4 regions of the Streptomyces sp. NPDC088124 genome follow, and region 4 is predicted to be linked to each of the others. Evidence: riboswitches for the same ligand, from Rfam matches in the RefSeq annotation. Region 4 holds a riboswitch; each other region holds the start of a gene.

Region 1 (5,081 bases), on a different contig from region 4:
GACGGCGGACTCGCCGATCCCATGGATCGATCGGGCAACTGCCCTTGTACGTCAAGGCACTTGACCGTAGATGATGACTGCGCGGTAACTTCTCCGTACTCTTCTCCCGCCCTCTCGGGAAGGCCCCCACATGCGAACCCCGATACGCGCGCTGGCCGGTGTCCTCGCCGCCGGCGCGCTGGCGCTCACCGGCCTCGCCACCGGCGCGGCCACACCGGTCGCCGCGGCTCCGGCGGCCCAGGCGGCCCCGGCGGCCGACTCCGGCTCCCTCACGCTGCTGACGTACAACATCGCCGGGCTCCCGCTCGGCCTCGGCCAGAGCGATCCCCAGACCAACACCCCGCTCATCGGGCAGCGCCTGGGCCCGTACGGCATCGTCAACGTGCAGGAGGACTTCAACTACCACGCCTCGCTGTACGCCAACGACGCCCACCCGTACCGCACCGCCACCAGCGGCGGCGCCGCCTTCGGCGACGGCCTCAACACCCTGTCCGACCACCCCTTCGACGACTTCGAGCGGGTCCGCTGGAACGACTGCACGGGCACCGACTGCCTCACCCCCAAGGGCTTCTCGCTCGCCCGGGTCCGGCTCGCCGAGGGCGTGTTCGTGGACCTCTACAACGTCCACACCAACGCCGACACGACGGACGCCGCGCTCGCCGCCCGGCGCGCCAACATTGTCCAGCTCTCGTCCTTCATCCGGACGTACAGCGCGGGCAACGCCGTCATCGTCATGGGCGACACCAACACCCGCTACACGCGCACCGGGGACAACATCCGCACGCTCCTCTCGGAGAACGGCCTCACCGACGCCTGGGTGGAGCTGGTACGCGGTGGCTCCGCCCCGGCCCCCGGCAGTGAGGCGCTGGTCTGCGACTCCGCCGCGCCCACCGACACCTGCGAGGTCGTCGACAAGGTCCTCTACCGGAGCGGTCCGCTGGTCGGCCTCGACGCCACCTCCTTCACCAACGACTGGCGCGCCTTCCTCGACGGCGCGGGCAAGCACCTCTCCGACCACTACCCGCACGCCGTCGGCCTCTCCTGGTCGCTGCCCGCCGACCGCCGCGCCTCCGACTTCTTCGGCGGCCCGCACGGCACCGCGTTCAACGACGCCCGCGCCCTTCCGGCCACCCCCGCGCCCCGCACCCTCACCCTGCGCGGCGGGAGCCGCCTGGACGCCGTCGGCCTCACCTTCGACGGCGGTACGGTGCTGAACCACGGCGGCACGGGCGGCACCGCGTCCTCGCTCACCCTCGCCGCCGGTGAACACCTCACCTCGGTCAAGCTGACCAAGGGGCAGAAGGACGGCCGTACCCGGATCTTCTCCGCCGCGTTCACCACCGACGCCGGCCGCACCCTCGCGGCGGGCACCCCCACCTCGGACGCGGTGACCCGGACCGCTCCGCCGGGATGGCGGATCGTCGGCTTCACCGGCCGCGCGGACGACGAGATCGACAAGCTCGGCGTCGTCTACGCGCCGAAGTAGCCGAAGGGGTACGTCACCCGAGCGCCGCCGGACCGGTGGCGCGGATCGCCGTGGCGGGCGCGGGCGCCGGGGGGAGGGAGACGGCCCGGTGACCGGATGCCGAGACGCTCACGCGAAATTTTGTCCATACTTGCTCAATTTCATCCGGTTCTGCGATCTGAGTGTGACCACCATGTGATCCGCCTCGTCTTCAGAATCCAGCCACAGAGTGTTACGTTTTTGGCCGTCACGAGTCCCAGCGACAAGCCCCGGCTTGCTGGGCGGCAACCCTCCTTCTGCGGTGGGGTGCCCCGGGTGATGACACGGCTCCACGCGCACACCGATGTGCCGGGAGCAAGCGCGGACCTGTCACCCAGGTCCAGTACCTGTGACGGGAGCACGAGATGACAGCGGACGTGATGCCCCAGGGCACGTCGTCATGGTGCCCCGCCCAGCGGCCCCCGCTCGACGAGCGGCCGGCGAACCATCACCCACGGGCCGGCGCGCCGTTCGCCGTCACCCCGCACCGAGGAGTCCTCCCCTCATGAGAGCTGCCCTGTCACGCCCACGCGGGCGACGCCCCCTGCTGGCCCTCGCCTCGGCCGCCACCGTCCTCGCCGCCGTCGCCGGCTGCGGGGTCGACACCGGTGGCTCCGGCGGGGGCTCCGGCGACGGAGGGTCCGGCTCCAAGGGGGAGCAGATCACCGTCACGGCCTTCGCGGGCCCCTGGGGAGAGCTGTTCAAGAAGTCCTTCGTCGCCCCGTTCGAGAAGGACACCGGCATCAAGGTGAACCTCGTCTACGGCGCCGACTCCGCCTGGCTCACCAAGCTCCGTGCCGCGGGCGGGAAGGACGCGCCGTTCGACGTCGTCGCCCTCACCCCCGGCTCCCTGCACCAGGCCGTCGGCGGCGGTCTCCTCCAGCCGCTCAAGACCGGTGACCTCAGCCACTGGAAGCAGCTCGACCCGGTCCTCACCCAGCAGTCCACGGTCGAGGGCTCCGCCTACGGCGTGCCGCTGACCACCGGCTCCAACGGACTGCTGTACCGCACCGACAAGATCAAGCAGGCGCCCCGCGACTGGACCGACATCTTCGACAAGAAGTACTGCGGCCATGTCGCGCTGCCGCCGCTCACCTACAACGCGGGCCTGGAGTTCTTCTCCGCGCTGGTCTCCCAGGACGGCGGAAAGCTCTCCGACCCCGCCGCCGTCGACCGGGCGTTCGAGAAGCTCGCCCAGCTCAAGGACTGCGTCTCGGCGTACCCGGCGGACGCGGGCAGCGTCTCCACCGTCCTGCAGAACGGCGACGCCTGGATCGTGCCCTTCTGGGACGGCCGCGCCTTCGCCATGGCCAAGGAGGGGCAGCCGATCGGCTTCAGCTACCCCGCCTCCGGCGCCGTCGGCGCGCTGACCTCGTACTACGTCCCCAAGGGCAGCGCGCACACCGAGGCCGCCTACAAGTTCCTCGACTACCTCAGCGCCGCCCAGTACCAGAAGCCCTTCGCCGAGGGCACCTTCTACGGCGCGGGCAACGACACCATCGACTACAGCCCCGACTTCAAGGCGAAGGTCAAGTACGGCGAGGACGTCTACAAGACGTTCACCTGGGTCGACTACAAGACGGCGACCCCCAAGCTGAACGAATGGCAGCAGCGGTGGAATCAGATCTTCAAGTGACCGGGCACCGCGACGACGCCGGCGGCGGGACCGCCGCGCACATCGAGATCGAGGGCCTGGCCGCCGGGTACGAGGGACAGCGCATCCTCGACGTCGGCCGGCTCTCCATCAGGCGCGGCGAGTTCCTCTCCGTCCTCGGCCCCAGCGGCTGCGGCAAGACGACCCTCCTCAACAGCCTGGCGGGATTCGTCCGGCCCACCGCGGGCCGGATCACCCTGGACGGCACGGACCTCACCGACATCCCCACGCACCGCAGGGGGCTTGGCCTCGTCTTCCAGAACTACGCGCTCTTCCCGCACATGACCGTCGCCGGCAATGTGGCGTACGGCCTGAAGGTGCGCCGCACCGAGCGCGCCGAGCGGGACGAACGCGTCGCCGAGGCGCTGCGCCTCGTCGGCCTGGAGGCGTACGCGGACCGCAGGCCGCGGCAGCTCTCCGGCGGCCAGCAGCAGCGGGTCGCCGTGGCCCGCGCGCTGGCCACCCGGCCCGCCGTACTGCTGCTCGACGAGCCGCTGTCCAACCTCGACGCCAAGCTGCGCCGCGAGATGCGGGTGGAGCTGCGGGAGCTCCAGCAGCGCCTCGGCATCACCATGGTCTTCGTCACGCACGACCAGGAAGAGGCGATGTCGCTCTCCGACCGGATCGCCGTGATGAACGGCGGCCGGGTCGAACAGCTCGGCACGCCCACCGAGGTGTACCGGACGCCCGCGACCCGCTTCGTCGCCGAGTTCATCGGCGCGGCCAACATCCTGGAGGGCACCGGAGCCGGCGACGGGACGCTCCACGTGGGCGGGGTACGGCTGGACTCCGGCCTGGCCACGCTGCCCGACGGGGCCCCGGTCACGCTCGCCGTACGGCCGGAACGCGTCACGGTCCGGGCCGCCGAGGCGAAGGCCGAGGCGGCTGCCGGGAGCGACGGCGACGCGGACGCCGGAGCCGCGGCCGACGCGGACGCCGGAGTCCCGACCGGGGCCGTCCGCGGCTCCGGGATCGTCGGCTACCGGGCGTTCACCGGCGAGGCGTGGCAGGCGCAGATCGTCGTCGCCGAGGGCGTCGCGGTCAACGCCAGGACCGCCGAGGAGCCCCCGGCCGTCGGCGCGCGGGTCAGCTTCGGCTGGTCGGCCGCCGACGTCATCCTCCTCGGCCCCGGTCAGGGCGGCGGGGGAGTCGCAGAGGCCGGGGGAGTCGCCGGGGCCGGGGGAGTCCCCGGAACCGGCGGCGCGGCCGGAGCGGGCGCCCGGGACGCCGCCACGAAGGAGGCGACGTCCGGATGAGCGCGCCCGCCGCCCGCGCGCCGCGCCGGCTGCGCGGGCTGCTGCCCGTCGCGCCGGTCGTGGTCTTCCTGCTGGCCCTGTTCGTGATCCCGCTGGTGCGGGTCCTCGCGCTCAGCTTCCACCCGTCGGACGCCAACGGCTATCCGCTCGACGGCTACTCGCTCACGCAGTACCGCAGGGTCTTCACCGAGGCGTTCTTCTCCGAGTCCTTGTGGCAGAGCCTGCTCACCTCGCTGCTGGTCACCGTCCTGTGCGTGCTGCTCGGCTTCCCCGCCGCGTACGCGCTGGCCCGCGCCCGCAAGGGAGTGGTGCGCACCCTGCTCTTCGTCGCGGTCGTCTCGCCGCTGCTCACCAGCGTCGTCGTCCGCAGTTACGGCTGGGTCGTGCTCTTCTCCGCCAACGGCGCGGTGAACCGGATCCTCATGGGCCTCGGCATCCTGGACCAGCCCGCGCCGCTGCTGACCAGCTACCTCGTGGTCGTCGTCTCCGTCACCCATGTCCTGCTGCCGTTCGCGATCCTGCCGCTGACGACCGCGCTGGGCTCCATCGACGACAACCTCTCCCGCGCCTCGCGGAGCCTGGGCGCCGGGCCCGTACGCACCTTCTGGAAGGTCACGGTGCCGCTCAGCCTGCCCGGCGTCGCGGTGGGCGCCACCGTCGTCTTCCC
Region 2 (5,081 bases), on a different contig from region 4:
GCGGCGCAGGGCGGCGTCGCCGCGCTTCACATCGCTGAGCGCGCTGCGCAGCTTACGGTGGAGCACCTCGGTCTCCTTGCGCGCGGCGTCCAGCTCCGCACGCAGCCGCTCCGTCTCGCTCTTCGTCTGCGACCTGGCGGCGGACAGCTCCGCGCGCAGCCGCTCCAGCTCACGCCGGGTCTCCTCATCGGCGCGCTCGGCGTCGGCGCGCTGCGCCTCCTCACCGGCGGCGGCGACCAGTTTCACCCATCCGGGCGGTCTGAGCACATACGCGGCGGCCGCTACGTCGACGGGGTCGGCCGCGGCGGGCGGCGACCCGGACTGCAGGGCGGCGGCCAGCTCCGGCTGGGCCTGGCCGATCCGCTCGCCGATGCGCTGCCGGAACAGGGGGTCGCTCTCCAGCGCGGCGGCCATCGCATTGCCCGCGAATTTCGCACGCCTGTTCGGAGTGAAGCGCGCGTACTGCCGCAGCTGGGCGGGCAGCTCGGTGACGGTCAGCCCGCCGAAGGCGTCCGAGACGAGCGCGACGACCCGGCGTCGTACGCCGTCGGGGAGCGGGCGGTCGAGCGCCTCCGCGGCGCCACCGCCGGCCGCACCGGCCGGCTCAGCACCGCTCGCGGGCTGCTCCACGATCCGTCACCCCATCCACCCCTTACGGGCGGTTCCCTCAGGAACCGGCACCCGGCCTGTCCACCAGCTCGATCTGATCCACGGCGTTGCACCAGCGGCAGCGCACCGACTCGATGGTCTCACTGACCACCTCACGCTCCTCGACCGTCGGCTCCCCGGCCAGGTCCAGATGGACGTACTCGACGACCTTGGACGAGCGCGTCACATCGAACCTGGTCAGATTGCCGCACAAGGTACAGCGCCACCGGGTGGAGGCCGTGGGCTGCGGAACCGTCGGAAGTGCTGCCATCGTGGCGTCCCCTCGCTCTTCATTTCCATCGTCCCTAAGCGGTGCCCCGCGATGCGGCGTCGAACCGCGGACGGCACCCGGCAACCCTACGGCCTCACGGCTCTCCCCCGGCGCCACGGGCTTCGAAGCGGGCTCTCTCCTCGCCTGGGTGCGGTACGGGCGTACCGATAGAGTGAGGGGTCCAGTCGGCGGCCACCGAGGGAGAACGCCAACCGTGATCACCGCGATCGTGCTCATCAAGACCAGCGTGGACCGTATCCCCGAGATCGCCGAGGCGATCTCCGCTCTGGACAACGTCAGCGAGGTCTTCTCCGTGACCGGGCAGTACGACCTGATCGCCATGGTCCGGGTCGCCAAACACGACGACCTGGCGGATGTGATCCCCGGCCGGATCAGCAAGATCGCCGGCGTCGAGGCCACGGACACGCACGTCGCGTTCCGTACGTACTCCCAGCACGACCTGGAGGCGGCCTTCGCGATCGGACTCGACGCGTAGACCGCCTCGGACAGGCAGGGCAGACACGGCAGGCGGGGCGGGCGCGACGGGAGCCGCCCGCCGACGGCCCGCCGGGGGCCTCCGGGTGAGGTACGGAGCTATGCGGCCGCGCCGTCCCGGTCCGGGACGCAACGGCCTTCCTCCGTACGGTAGTTCCACCGCGCGCCGTCGCTCACCAGCTCCCGCACCGCGCGCACGAAGCGCTCCACGTGCTCGTCCGGCGTCCCCGCGCCGAAGCTGACCCGGATCGCGTTGAGCGAGCGCTCACCCGGCTCGGCCTCCGGGGCGCCGCACTCCCCCGGGTCCTGCGGGTCGCTGCCCAGCAGCGTCCTGACCAGCGGGTGGGCGCAGAACAGACCGTCCCGTACGCCGATGCCGTACTCGGCGGAGAGCGCGGCGGCGAAGTGCGAGCTGTTCCACCCCTCCACCACGAACGACAGGACGCCGACCCGCGGCGCGTCGTCGCCGAAGAGCGAGAGCACCTGGACCTCGGGCACCGTCGCCAGTCCCGCGCGCACCTCGGCGACCAGCCGCTGCTCCCGGGCGGCCAGCGCGTCGAACCCCGCCTCGGTGAGCGCCTGGCAGGCGGAGGCGATCGCGTAGACGCCGATGACGTTGGGCGAGCCGGCCTCGTGGCGGGCGGCCGTGGCGTGCCAGTCGACGTCCACCCCGCCGTCGGCACGGCGCGCCACCTTGCGGCTGGCGCCGCCGCCCGCGAGATACGGCTCGGCGTCCTGGAGCCAGTCGGCGCGGCCCGCGAGGACCCCGGAGCCGAACGGCGCGTACAGCTTGTGGCCGGAGAAGGCGACCCAGTCGACGCCGAGTTCCGCGATGTCCACGGCGTGGTGCGGGACGAGCTGCGCGGCGTCGAGGACGATCCGGGCGCCGTGGGCGTGCGCGGCGGCGGTCAGCTCCCGTACGGGCCACAGCTCACCGGTCACGTTGGACGCGCCCGTCACGCAGACCAGCGCCGGCGCGCCCGGGTCGCGCTCGGCCAGCGCCCGCTCCAGGGTGGCGACGGCCTCGGCCGGGGTGCGCGGCGCGTTGAGGTAGGTGACCCGGGCGTCGCGCCAGGGCAGCAGCGAGGCGTGGTGCTCGGTCTCGAAGACGAAGACCTGGCAGCCGGCCGGCAGCACGGCCGCCAGCAGGTTGAGGGAGTCGGTGGTCGAGCGGGTGAAGACGACCTGGTCGTCGGCGCGGCAGCCGAGGAACTCCGCGACCGTGCGGCGGCTGTTCTCGAAGAGGTCGGTGGAGAGCTGCGAGAGGTAGCCGGCGCCGCGGTGGACGCTTCCGTAGTACGGGGCGTAGGCGGCGACGTCGTCCCACACCCGCTGGAGGGCCGGGGCGCTGGCGGCGTAGTCGAGGGCCGCGTACGTGACCTCGCCGCCGGTGACGAGCGGGACGGTCACATCGCGGCCGAGCACCGGGAGCGGTGCTCCACAGGCGGGGTCCTCGGACCCGGCGGAGGCAGCGGTGGCGGTGGTGGAGGCAGCGGAGGAGGAGGCGTTGGGGCGTGCGGACATGGCGTTGTCTCCCGGCGAGAAGAGTCGGAACAGCTTCAAGGACCCACACGGCGCCGTAACAGCATGACGGCATGACAGAGGTGGCGCCAGATGCGGATGTTGCCTCGACGCACGGAAGAGACCGTACGGAGGCGTGTGGAAGAAGGGGCGTAAGAGCCCTAACGCATTCGCTTGCTCACGAGACTGCTCCCTTGAGGACCAGGACCCCAAAGGTGAGAAGGGGTCCGCGCTTGCCGCGGACCTCGCTGCCCACGGCCTGGTCTTCACCCGGGGCACCCCGCCACGGACGGAGGGTTGCCGGACAGCGAGCCGGGGCCTTAATCGCTGTCACTCATGACCTTGGCCGAAAGTATCGCACGGCGGCCTGAACCCCCCAAGTGCTGTCCGCGATACGGGACGGGGCGCGGGGGCGGGGCAGGGCACGGGGCAGGGGACGGGCACGGGGCGGGCGCGAGCACCGCACGAGCACGGGCGGGCACAGGCAGGGGCCGGGACGCGCGCTCCGCGCCCCGGCCCCTCCCCTGCGTCCGGTCAGGCGTTGCTGGCCGCCACCCAGCGGGCCAGCGCGTCCCGCGCCGCGCCCGAGTCGATCGCCTCCGCGGCCCGCGCGATCCCCGCCGTGAGCTGGCTCTCCAGCGGCTCGCCCGTCAGGTCCAGCGCCACCAGCGCCGCCGCCGAGTTGAGCAGCACCGCGTCCCGTACGGGACCGGCCTCGCCCGCCAGCAGCCGGCGCGCGACATCGGCGTTGTACGAGGCGTCCGCGCCGCGCAGCGCCTCCACCGGGACCAGGTCCAGGCCGACATCGCGCGGGTCGAAGGGCTGCTCGGTCACCTTGCCGTCCCGCACGGTCCACACCCGGGAGGTCGCGGTGGTGGTCAGCTCGTCGAGCCCGTCGTCGCCGCGGAAGACCAGCGACGAGTTGCCCCGCTCGGCGAGGACCCCCGCGACGATGGGCGCCATCCGGATGTCCGCCACACCCACCGCCTGGGCTCTGACCCGGGCCGGGTTGGTGAGCGGGCCGAGGATGTTGAAGGTGGTCTGCGCGCCCAGTTCCTTGCGCGCCTTGGCCGCGTACCGCAACGCCGGGTGGAACTTGACCGCGAAGCAGAACGTGATGCCCGCTTCCTCCGCGACCTCGGCGACCCGCTCCGGTGTCAGCTCCAGATTGACGCCGAGCTTCTCCAGTACGTCCGAGGCACCGCTCGCGGAGGACGAGGCGCGGTTGCCGTGCTTGACGACCTTGGCGCCCGTGCCCGCCACGACGATCGCGGACATGGTGGAGATGTTGACGGTCTTGGCGAGATCGCCTCCGGTGCCGACGATGTCGACCGTACGGCCGGGCACCTCGATGGTGTGGGCGTGCGTGTACATGGCGCGGACCAGACCCGAGACCTCCTCGACCGTCTCGCCCTTCGCCCGCAGCGCCACCGCGAAGCCGGCGATCTGCGCGTCGGTGGCCTCGCCGCCCATGATGCGGTCCATGGCCCACGCCGTGTCGTCGGTGGTCAGGTTCTCGCCGCGCAGCAGGGGGTTCAGTACGCCCGGCCAGGTGCGGGCCGCCACGGTGTCGCCTCCGACAGGGGTCACAGCGCTCATGCTCGCTCCTGGGTGTCTGGGACGGCTGCGTGGGCCTCGTACGGTGTGACGGTGTACGGCCCGGCCGCAAGCCTATCGGCGTAGCCGGGCCCCGGTGGAAGAGTGCCCGTACTGCGGACGCGTGGGCGCGTACGACACCGCGGGGGGGCACGCCGAGGGCCCCGGCCGGCTCCCTGGGGAGACCGGGCCGGGGCCCTCGGTGGTGGCGACCTGTGTCAGGCCGGGCGATCAGTGGTGGCCGTGGCCGCTGGTGATCTCCTTGTACTCCTCCGCGGTGGGCTTGGGGAGCTGGTTGTTCTCGCCGTAGTAGCCCTTGCTCAGCTTGACCCTGAGCTTCTCGACGGGCGACACCTTGCGGCGTACCCCGTTCTCGTCGGTCTCGGGGCCCAGCTCGGCGGGCTGGTACTGCTCGTGCGCGGTCAGCTTGTGCAGGTCGCCCTGGTCCAGCGGGGTGTGGACCTCGATGAACTCACCGTGCGGCAGCCGCTTGATGACACCGGACTCGCGGCCGTGCAGCACCTTCTCGGCGTCGCGTCGCTGGAGACCG
Region 3 (5,081 bases), on a different contig from region 4:
GCCGGGGAGCCGACGAAGTTCTGCCGGTTGCCGGTCTCGATGACGAGATCACGGATCGACCACTTGTTGGCGGCCGCGCGTTCGCGCCAGTCGCGGGCCGTGGTCAGCGGGTCGCGGTACATCCGTACCTGGGCGCGGCCGCGGGCGACGGTGTGCTCGCCGGGGTCGGGGTCGATGTCGGGGAGCGGGCCGTCCGGGTCGTACGCGGACAGGTCACGGTTCCAGACGAACTCCAGGTGCTTGATGGCCGTGGCCCCGCTCACCTGCAGGCGGCGTACCTCACGGGCCTGTTCCTCCGCCTCCGCGTCGGTGTCGCCGAGTACGAAGCTCGCGGCGGGCAGGATCAGCAACTGGTCGCGGCCCCGGCCGTAGCGGGGCAGGCGGCCCTTGACGTCGGCGTAGAACGCCTGGCCTTCCGCGAGGGCGGCGTACCGGCTGAAGATGGCGTCGGCGCTCGACGCGGCGAACTCGCGTCCCTCGTCGGAGTCCCCGGCCTGGAAGATGACCGGGCGGCCCTGCGGGCTGCGCGGGACGTTGAACTGCCCCTGGATGTCGAAGTGCCGGCCCTGGTGCACGAAGGCTCCGGCGCGCGCGTCCCGCAGGAAGGTACCGGTCTCCTGGTCGGCGACGATCTCGTCCCCGTGCCAGGAGTCGAAGAGTTCGTTCGCGGTGGCCAGGAACTCCTTGGCGCGCGCGTAGCGCTCCTCCTGCGGGAGGAAGCCGCCGCGCCGGAAGTTCTCTCCGGTGAACGCGTCCCAGGAGGTGACCACGTTCCAGGCCGCCCGGCCGCCCGAGAGGTGGTCGAGGCTGGCGAACTGGCGGGCCACCTCGTAGGGCTCGTTGAAGGTGGAGTTGATGGTGCCGGTCAGGCCGAGGTGTTCGGTGACGGCGGCCAGCGCGGCGAGGACGGTGAAGGTGTCGGGTCGGCCGACGACGTCCAAGTCGTATATTTTTCCGCCCTGTTCACGCAGTCGCAGCCCTTCGGCGAGGAACAGGAAGTCGAACTTGGCGCGTTCGGCGGTTCGCGCGAAGTGCGCGAAGGAGCTGAACTCGATATGGCTGCCGGCCTCGGGGGCGCTCCACACGGTGGTGTTGTTGACGCCGGGGAAGTGGGCCGCGAGGTGGATCTGCTTGAGCGGTTGGCTCACGGGAGGAGGCTCCTTCGGGCTCAGACGGCCGGGGCGGCGGCGTAGCGGTTGGCGGGGCGGGCGAGCCCGAGCAGCCCGCGCAGGGTGCCGGCCTCGTACGCGCGGCGGAAGGCGCCCCGGCGCTGGAGTTCGGGGACCAGGCCCCGGGTGATCGCCGGGAGGTCGTGCCCGACGACGGCGGGGCGCAGCCGGAAGCCGGACAGTCCCGACGACTGCAGTTCCTGGAGCAGATCGGCGAGCCCGGCGGGGGTTCCGGTGAAGACCGGGGCGTCGCCGGTGTACGGCTGTCCCGCGAGGGCGTCCAGGCGTTCCCGGCGGGCCACGGCCTCGGCGGGGGCGTCGTCGAGGAAGACCAGCAGGTCGCCGAAGATGTGGAGGGGTTCGTCGGCGCGGCCCGCGGCCGTCTGCTCGGCGCGGATCTCGTCGACGACGGCGCGGGCCTGAGCGGCGTCGTGCGGGGTGACGTAGCCGATGTCGGCGGCCCGGGCCACCAGCCGGTAGGGGATGGTGGCGTGGGCGAGGGCGCTGACGATGGGCTGCCCCTGGGGCGGGCGGGGGGTGATCGAGGGGCCCTTGACGGCGAAGTGCCTGCCCTCGAAGTCGATGTAGTGGAGTTTGTCGCGGTCGATGAAGCGGCCGGTGGCGGCGTCCCGGATCTCCGCGTCGTCCTCCCAGCTGTCCCAGAGCCGGCGCACCACCTCGACGTGGTCGGCGGCCTCGTCGAAGGCGTCGGACAGGGCTTCGTGCCCGGCGGGCGTGGCGTACTCCTCGCCGCGGAGCGGCGGGACCGTACGGCGTCCGAAGTGCGCGGCCTCGTTCCGGCGTGCCGAGATCTGTACGCGCAGGCCGGCGCGGCCGGTGCTCACGTAGTCGAGGGTGGCGATCGCCTTGGAGATGTGGAACGGCTCGGTGTGCGTGGCCACGACCGTCGGCACCACACCGATGTGGCGGGTCAGCGGGGCGACCCGCGCGGCGATGAGGACGGCGTCCAGGCGGCCGCGTACCTGGTCGGTGCGGCCGTCGGGTTCGGTGAGGGACGAGGACTGGAGGCCGAGGGCGTCCTCGATGGTCACGAAGTCGAGCAGGCCGTGCTCGGCCTCGGTGACGAGGTCGGTCCAGTAGGCGGGGTCAAGCAGTTCACGGGGGCGGGAGACCGGCTCGCGCCAGGCGGCCGGGTGCCAGCCGGCGCCGTCGAGGGCGACGGCGAGGTGCAGCGGGGAGGGTGACGAGGACATCGGGAGACGCCTTCCTGATCAGCCGTACGGGGAGCCGGTCCCCGTACGAGGGGTGCGGCTGCGAGGGCAACAGGTCAGGGGCGACAGAGCGCGCCGGCCACGCGGAGCAGGTCGATGTGCGTCCGGGAGTACAGGTGCAGACGGCGGGGCGGGGCGGGGGCCACGGCGCGGTGACGGGACACGGGACGCATGTGCCTCACCTCCACCTTTCCGGCCCGGCGGCCCGGCCGGCCTCACGCTCGCGGCTGTCCTGGGGGCGCGCCGCTCACTGGTCAGCAGGCGCAACAACGCGGCTGTGGCTTTCATTCCGCTGTCCGGCTTCCTGTCCGTCCGGTCCGCGACAGCGGTGGTCGTCGGGGACGGGGAAAACCGTCAGTCGTGGCAGAGGGCGGGACAGTGGCAGAGGGCGGGACAAGGTGCGGGACACGGCGCGCTGTTGACGCGCGGCAGGCCGTCGGAGCGGTCCGCGCGGAGCGGGTGCCGCCGTGCGGCCGTCCTGTCAGCTCCGTACATCGCTGTCACCATCACTTCTCCGGCCCTGGGGGCTCCCGTTGTGCGCCGCACGGTAGGCGCGCCCCGAAAAGAATGTCAACGCGGCTGCCCATCAGGTGAGATCGCGCACCCGGCTTCCTTGACGCCGTCACGGAGGGCACCGAGACTGATGTGGACGGTCACGATTGTCAGCGCCCACGGCGCGGGTTCCGCCCGCTCATGTGGTCATCGGCCCCGGCCCGCCGACAGGCAACCCTTCCACCGCGACGGGGTGCTCCGGGTGACGACCGGGTCCCGCCGACGCGGCGGGGCAAGCGCGGTCCCGCGTCTCGCGGGCCCCGGAGGTGAGACGGGTGGCAATGCCGAGGAACGGCTTGACGAGGCGCCTGCACATCGACCTGTTGCGTGTCTCCAGCGCTTACTGATCCGCCGTTGGTCCGTGCGATCCGGACCGGTGCGGGAAGCGCGGTCGCTCCGTATTCGGCCGCCGGTGCCCACAAGGCGGCGGTGGCTTCCTCGTTCCCCAAGGGAGAGTCATGCCCGAGACAATTTCGCGCGGCCCCGGCACGGCCATGGCCGGCGGTCGTCCCCCGGCTCCGTCCGCGTCCGCACTTCGCCCCAGGGTGGCCGCGGCCTCCCCCCGACCGCACCGTTTCCACAGCAGGATCGGCGTCGGCCTGGCCGGCGGCTTCTACCCGGCACCACACCGCTACGATCTCTACCTCTGCGCGGGGTGTCCCCGCTCGCTGCGTGTCTCGATCACCCTCGACCTGCTCGGCCTCGGCGAGTCGGTCGCCACCACGCTCCTGACCCGTCCCGCCGGGACGCCCGAGGCCTTCGCCTCGCTGCGTGGCGCGTACGAGGCAACGGTGCACCACTACGACGGGCCGCTGACCGTGCCCGCGCTGCGCGACCGCTGGAGCGGACGCATCGTCAGCAACGAGACCCCGGCCATCCTCCGCGACCTCGGGGGCCTGCTCCCGGGCCGCGACGGAGCGCGTCACCGCGCCCTCAACCCGCCCGGTCTCGCCCCGGAGATCGACGCACTGCGCGACCTGCTGGACCAGGACGTCACGCCGGCCGGACGGCCTTCGGAGCGGTCGGCGGCACTCGACCTGCTGGACCGCCGGCTCGCCTCGGGCAGCCACGCGTTGGGCGACACCCTGACGGCCGCGGACGTGGACCTGTGGGTGGCGCTCGTCCACCTCGGCCCGGCCGGCACTCTCAGCTCGTACCCCCGGCTCGGGGCGTACGTACGCCGCCTCGCCGATCACCCCGCCTTCCGGGACAGGACCGGGGCGGTGCCCGACGCGGCGTGAGGGCGGGCGCGGCGCCGCGCCGGCCGTCGTGCCGTCCATGACGGTCAGCGCAGCCTGGGCAGCAGTTGGTCTCCGACCCTTGCGGTCTCCTGCTGGTACGGGGTGTCGGAGAGGACGAAGTGGGTGACGCCCAGCGCGCGGTAGTTGTCCAGCGCCGTGGCCACGTCGGCGGCGGAGCCGACCAGCCAGGTGGTCGCCGCCCCTTTGCCGCCGACGGTGCCGGGGGTGGTGTACAGGCAGGTGTCGAGGACCTCGCCCCGTGCCGCGAGGTCGAGAAGCCTCTGCTGTCCTGCGGCGGTCCTGCCGTTCTCCGTCCAGGCGGTCTCCCCCGCGCTCCGGGCCGTCCGCGCGACCTTCTCCTCGGCGGCCCGCCAGGCCTCCTCCGTGGTGTCACGCACCACCGTGGTGATCCGCAGGCCGAACTGGAGAGGCGGGTGCCTGCGGCCCACCTCCTCGCTCAACGCCTTCAGCCGGGCGATGCGTTCGGCGACGCCGTCGAGCGGTTCGCCCCAGAAGAGCTGAACGTCCGCCTCCGCCGCCGACACCCGTTCGGCGGCCTCGGAGGCGCCACCGAAGTAGAGCGTGGGATGCGCCCGCGTGCCGGTGGCGTACGGGCGTGGCGCGACCGTGGACCGGCCGACCCGGAAGTACTCGCCGTCGAACGTCACGTCCTCCTCGGTCCACAGGCGCCGTACGAGACGCAGGAACTCCCGCGTGCGGGCGTACCGCCCCGCGGGGTCACTGTGCGGGTCGCCGTAGGCGGCGGGCTGGTCGAGCCCGCTGACGATGTTGACCAGCACCCGGCCGCGGCTGAGCTGGTCGAGCGTGGCCGCCGCGGCGGCGAAGTGGGCCGGCTGCCAGTACCCGGGGCGGACCGCGATCAGGGG
Region 4 (5,081 bases):
GCGCCGATCTTCTCGTACGGGTCCTCGAGCTCGATCTCCTTGGCGATGGACACACCATCGTTGGTGATCGTGGGGGCGCCCCACTTCTTCTCGAGGACGACGTTGCGGCCCTTGGGACCAAGGGTGACCTTGACGGCGTCGGCGAGCTGGTTCATCCCGCGCTCGAGACCGCGCCGTGCCTCCTCGTCGAACGCGATGATCTTGGCCATGTGAAGTGGTCCTCCCGGACGGATGGGGTCTCCCCTGCTCGAACGCAGTTGAGAGCTTGGGGAAGGATTGCTCCGGACCGCGCTGGCGCCCGCGACGGACGGCCTGAGAGCCGCTGGTTCCTTGCCCCACCGACTCTTCGGGCCTCACCGACCCGGTCCTTAAGTTGTCACTCTCACTCGCAGAGTGCTAACGCCAATAATTAGCACTCGACCCATGAGAGTGCAAGCGCCCGCAGGGCGTCGTTGTGGGGTGGCGGCCGGGCGACGGGTGGGCGCGAGCACCTGAGGACTTCGCACCCGGAGCCGAGCGGACACGCGTGAGGGGCCCGTATCCCGGTGCGGGATGCGGGCCCCTCATGCGTGAGTGGGTGCAGAGTGCGTACTGACCGCGTACGTGAGTGCGTCGGTGGCCGATCGCGCCGGGATCAGACGGCGAGCTTGACCATGTCCGCCTGCGGACCCTTCTGGCCCTGCGAGATCTCGAACTCCACTCGCTGACCTTCTTCAAGGGTGCGGTAACCGTCCATCTGGATCGCGCTGTAGTGGACGAATACATCCGCACCACCGTCGACCGCGATGAAGCCGTAGCCCTTCTCCGCGTTGAACCACTTGACGGTGCCCTGAGCCATGCCAACTCCCCTATTACTGGCCCTTGGACGGGGCCACACTTCGCGCCGGAACGCGTCGACCGCGGCTGAATGTATCTGCCCAACTGCCCTCTGCAACAGGTCAATCGGACGAGAAATCTGGGCCTGGCCGAACACGCATAGTGCTGAATCCACTGCGTTCCGGGGCAAGTCGGGCCGGGCAAAGGGTACGTACACCACATACGGCGCCAGGACTTTGCCCTCATGTTGTCGCGTTCTCGCTCGCGTTCGGAGCGGGCGACGGCGGGGCGTTCCCACACTCTACCGTGCTCAACCATGTAGAACGGTCCCCTCCGCTTCTGTCGCGGAGAGGACCGTTTCCCTTACGGAGCGCGGCGGCGTCAGCCTCCGGCGACCGCCGGGATGATGGAGATGCCCGCGCCCGCCGGGGTGGCGGTCTCCAGGCCCTGCTCGAAGCGGACGTCGTCGTCGTTCACGTACACGTTCACGAAGCGGCGCAGCTTGCCGTCGTCGTCCAGGACACGCGCGGCGATGCCCGGGTGGCTCGTCTCCAGGGACTGGATGACCTCGGAGAGGTTCGCGCCCTCCGCGGGGACTTCGGCCTGGCCGGCGGTGTAGGTGCGGAGGATGGTGGGGATACGGACCTTGACGCTCATGATGGGACCTTTCTGCGAAGTCGAAGTCGGAGTCGGTGGTCGGTGGTCGGCCTGACGGATCATCGGTTCGTCAGCGGGGTCAGCTTGGCCGCGTGATCAGCTCGCGGCAAGACCGGCTTCGCGGAACGCGTCGAGACTCGGGCGGATCGTCGCCGTCGGACCGGTCGTCGGCGCCACGGCGTCCAGCGTCTTGAGCCCGTCACCGGTGTTGAGGACGACCGTGGTGAGGGCCGGGTCGAGGACGCCGGTCTCGATGAGCTTCTTCGTCACGCCGACGGTCACCCCGCCCGCGGTCTCGGCGAAGATGCCCTCGGTGCGCGCCAGCAGCTTGATCGCGTCGACGATCTGCTCGTCGTTCACGTCCTCCACCGCGCCGCCGGTGCGCCGGGCGATGTCCAGGACGTACGGGCCGTCGGCCGGGTTGCCGATCGCCAGGGACTTGGCGATGGTGTCCGGCTTCTGCGGCCGTACGACGTCGTGGCCGGCCTTGAAGGCGGTGGAGACCGGCGAGCAGCCCTCGGCCTGGGCGCCGAAGATCTTGTAGGGGCGGTCCTCGACGAGACCCAGCCTGATCAGCTCCTGGAGCCCCTTGTCGATCTTCGTGAGCTGCGATCCCGAGGCGATCGGGATGACGATCTGGTCCGGCAGCCGCCAGCCGAGCTGCTCGCAGATCTCGTACGCGAGGGTCTTGGAGCCCTCTCCGTAGTACGGCCGCAGGTTGACGTTGACGAAGCCCCAGCCCTCGCCCAGCGGGTCGCCGATGAGCTCGGAGCAGAAGCGGTTGACGTCGTCGTAGTTGCCCTCGATGCCGACCAGCTCGCCGCCGTACACCGCGGCCATGACGACCTTGCCCTGCTCCAGGTCGTGCGGGATGAAGACGCAGGAGCGGAAACCGGCGCGGGCCGCGGCGGCGCCGACGGCGCCCGCGAGGTTGCCGGTGGAGGAGCAGGAGAGGGTGGTGAAGCCGAAGGCGCGCGCGGCCTCGACGGCGATGGCGACGACGCGGTCCTTGAAGGAGTGCGTCGGGTTGCCGGAGTCGTCCTTGATGTGGAGCGAGCCGGTGATCCCCAGCTCACGGGCGAGGTTGTCGGCCTTGACCAGCTTGGTGAAACCGGGGTTGAGGCTGGGCTTCGAGGCGACGTCCGCGGGGACCGGCAGCAGCGGCGCGTACCGCCAGATGTTGTCCGGGCCCTCGGCGATGCGCTTCTTCAGCTCTTCGGGGCCGCCGCTCGGCAGGTCGTACGCGACTTCGAGCGGCCCGAAACAGCTCGCGCAGGCGAAGATGGGGCCGAGGTCGAAACGCTCTCCGCATTCGCGGCACGAGAGTGCGGCGGCGGGTCCGAGGTCGACGGTCGCGTCGGTACCGCTCCGGACGGTCTGCACAGCCATGATGGCGAGGCCCTTTCTCCTCATCTTCCTCGCGACGTACTTCGCCACGAGACGGAATTGGCACCTTCCCCACCGTGACCTCATGGTCGGCGGGAGGGTTGCCGGGACTTCAACGGGCCGTTCCCTCAGTCCCTCTGGATGAGCGCTATGGCGCCGGAGCCTTGGTCCGGTGCGTTTGTTCACGTCCTGACCCCGGCATGCCGTGGTCATTCACGTTGTTCAAGACTGTAACCGAAGGGGCGGAGGGTTGAGATAGTCGTCCGCACCGCGAGATGGATCACGTTGCGGCATGTGCGCCAACGTGCGTGCCGACGTACGAGCCATGAGACATCACGTACCTGACCGAGAACGCGCGCAGGGAGTACCGAACGTGCTGGAAGAGGTGGAGCACTGGCTGACCAGGCGTTCCTGGTCGGCGGGGGACCGTACGCTCGACCGGCTCCTGGCGGCGAAGGCGGCGCGCGGCGCCACGGTGAGCGTGGTCCTGCCGGCGCTCGACGAGCAGGAGACGGTCGGCGCGATAGTCGCCGTCATCCGGCGCGAGCTGATGGAGCGGGTGCGGCTGGTCGACGAGCTGGTGGTGATCGACTCCGGCTCCGCCGACCGTACGGCCGAGGTCGCCGCGGCGGCGGGCGCGCGGGTCGTCCACCGGGACACGATCCTGCCGCGGCTGCCCGCGCTGCCCGGCAAGGGCGAGGTGCTGTGGCGGTCGCTGCTGGTGACGCGCGGTGACATCGTGTGCTTCGTCGACGCCGATCTGCGGGAGTTCTCGCCGGATTTCGTCTCGGGGATCGTGGGCCCGCTGCTCACCGAGCCCGAGGTGCAGTTCGTGAAGGCGATGTACGACCGCCCGCTGCGCCAGGGGCCGGCGCCGGAGGCCGGCCAGGGCGGGCGGGTGACCGAGCTGGTGGCGCGCCCGCTGCTCAACCTGCACTGGCCCCGGCTGGCGGGCTTCGTCCAGCCGCTGGGCGGGGAGTACGCGGCGCGCCGCTCGCTGCTGGAGCGGCTGCCGTTCCCGGTGGGGTACGGCGTGGAGCTGGGCCTGCTGGTGGACGCGCTGCACACGGTGGGGCTCGACGCGCTGGCCCAGGTGGACGTGGGTGTACGGCTCCACCGCCACCAGGACGACCGGGCGCTGGGGCGGATGGCCGCGGCGATCTACCGCACGGCGCAGCTGCGGCTCCAGCGGGGCCATCTCGTACGGCCGCGGCTGACGCAGTTCGAGCGGGGCGAGGACGGCTTCGTACCGCGGACACACCCGGTGGACACGGAGGAGCGGCCGCCGATGCGGGAGATCGCGGAGTACACGGCCGGACGCGCGGCGTAGCGTCGGATCATCGCACTATTTGCCTAGATTGCTCCCTCATGGAAATGAATCGCACGTTTTCGGGGGCTTCGGAACTGACCTGGGTGGTGCTGGCGCAGGTCGGCACCACGGCCGAGCGGCTGTGGCTGCTGGGCGGGATGACGTTCGCGCTGACGGCCGCGGCGGTGGTCGCGCTGGCCGCCGCGCGCGGCCGGCGCGACTAGAGAGCCCGCCGGACAACCCCCCGGAGGGGCAGCCTCCGAGCGGTCTCCGGTCGGCATCCGGGCGGCCTCCGGGTGGAAGGGGCTCCCGGGGCCGGGGATGTCACACGAGCCGTACGTTTGAGCGTTTCCGGGACGGGCTAGGTTTCGCGACATGGTTACCGAGCCGTCAGAAGCTTCCGGACCCTCCGAGCCGGCCGCCACCGGCACCCCCGCGCCCGCCCGTGTCCTCGTGGCCTCCAACCGCGGCCCCGTCTCGTACACACGGCACGACGACGGGACGCTGGAGGCCCGGCGCGGCGGCGGCGGACTGGTGTCGGGGCTGTCGGCCATCGGCTCGGACGACGACGCCATCTGGGTGTGCGCGGCGCTCGGCGAGGGCGACCGGGAGGCCGTGCGGCGCACGGAGGGCCGCCTCGACCCGGCCGACACGGGCGGGCAGCGGGTACGGATGCTGGGCATCGAGCCCGAGGTGTACGCCGCCGCGTACAACGACGTCGCCAACTCCACGCTCTGGTTCGTCCACCACATGCTCTACCAGACCCCCCTGGAGCCGTCCTTCGGCCCGGAGTTCCGCGAGCGGTGGGCGGCGTACGAGACGTACAACCGCGCCTTCGCCGAGGCGCTGGCGCAGGAGGCGGCAGAGGGCGCGGCGGTCCTCGTGCAGGACTACCACCTGGCGCTGGTCCCGG

What was found. A riboswitch is a leader RNA that binds a small molecule or an ion and turns the genes downstream of it on or off. The one in region 4 is predicted to bind S-adenosylmethionine.
Region 1: it holds a riboswitch for S-adenosylmethionine, as region 4 does, so the genes downstream of both, AB0P17_RS37135 (ABC transporter substrate-binding protein) here and thrC (threonine synthase) in region 4, are expected to answer to the same signal.
Region 2: it holds a riboswitch for S-adenosylmethionine, as region 4 does, so the genes downstream of both, AB0P17_RS01960 (aminotransferase class V-fold PLP-dependent enzyme) here and thrC (threonine synthase) in region 4, are expected to answer to the same signal.
Region 3: it holds a riboswitch for S-adenosylmethionine, as region 4 does, so the genes downstream of both, AB0P17_RS11755 (putative leader peptide) here and thrC (threonine synthase) in region 4, are expected to answer to the same signal.

Annotation. Positions count from the first base shown of each region.
Region 1 covers NZ_JBFBJB010000068.1:31,788-36,868, forward strand. The annotation lists gene AB0P17_RS37130 (jacalin-like lectin) at 143-1,486, shown strand; SAM riboswitch class IV at 1,711-1,832, shown strand; gene AB0P17_RS37135 (ABC transporter substrate-binding protein) at 2,010-3,140, shown strand; gene AB0P17_RS37140 (ABC transporter ATP-binding protein) at 3,107-4,414, shown strand; gene AB0P17_RS37145 (ABC transporter permease) at 4,411-5,081, shown strand, end outside.
Region 2 covers NZ_JBFBJB010000002.1:134,771-139,851, forward strand. The annotation lists gene AB0P17_RS01945 (NYN domain-containing protein) at 1-630, opposite strand, end outside; gene AB0P17_RS01950 (hypothetical protein) at 668-919, opposite strand; gene AB0P17_RS01955 (Lrp/AsnC ligand binding domain-containing protein) at 1,134-1,415, shown strand; gene AB0P17_RS01960 (aminotransferase class V-fold PLP-dependent enzyme) at 1,514-2,938, opposite strand; SAM riboswitch class IV at 3,160-3,277, opposite strand; gene trpD (anthranilate phosphoribosyltransferase) at 3,470-4,534, opposite strand; gene AB0P17_RS01970 (ubiquinol-cytochrome c reductase cytochrome b subunit) at 4,763-5,081, opposite strand, start outside.
Region 3 covers NZ_JBFBJB010000011.1:156,201-161,281, forward strand. The annotation lists gene AB0P17_RS11740 (NtaA/DmoA family FMN-dependent monooxygenase) at 1-1,148, opposite strand, end outside; gene AB0P17_RS11745 (LLM class flavin-dependent oxidoreductase) at 1,169-2,383, opposite strand; gene AB0P17_RS11750 (putative leader peptide) at 2,458-2,574, opposite strand; SAM riboswitch class IV at 3,091-3,198, shown strand; gene AB0P17_RS11755 (putative leader peptide) at 3,235-3,300, shown strand; gene AB0P17_RS11760 (glutathione S-transferase C-terminal domain-containing protein) at 3,412-4,194, shown strand; gene AB0P17_RS11765 (LLM class flavin-dependent oxidoreductase) at 4,239-5,081, opposite strand, start outside.
Region 4 covers NZ_JBFBJB010000040.1:49,229-54,309, forward strand. The annotation lists gene groL (chaperonin GroEL) at 1-209, opposite strand, end outside; gene AB0P17_RS29140 (cold-shock protein) at 635-838, opposite strand; gene AB0P17_RS29145 (MoaD/ThiS family protein) at 1,198-1,473, opposite strand; gene thrC (threonine synthase) at 1,570-2,862, opposite strand; SAM riboswitch class I at 2,880-3,007, opposite strand; gene AB0P17_RS29155 (glucosyl-3-phosphoglycerate synthase) at 3,233-4,189, shown strand; gene AB0P17_RS29160 (hypothetical protein) at 4,234-4,392, shown strand; gene AB0P17_RS29165 (trehalose-6-phosphate synthase) at 4,544-5,081, shown strand, end outside.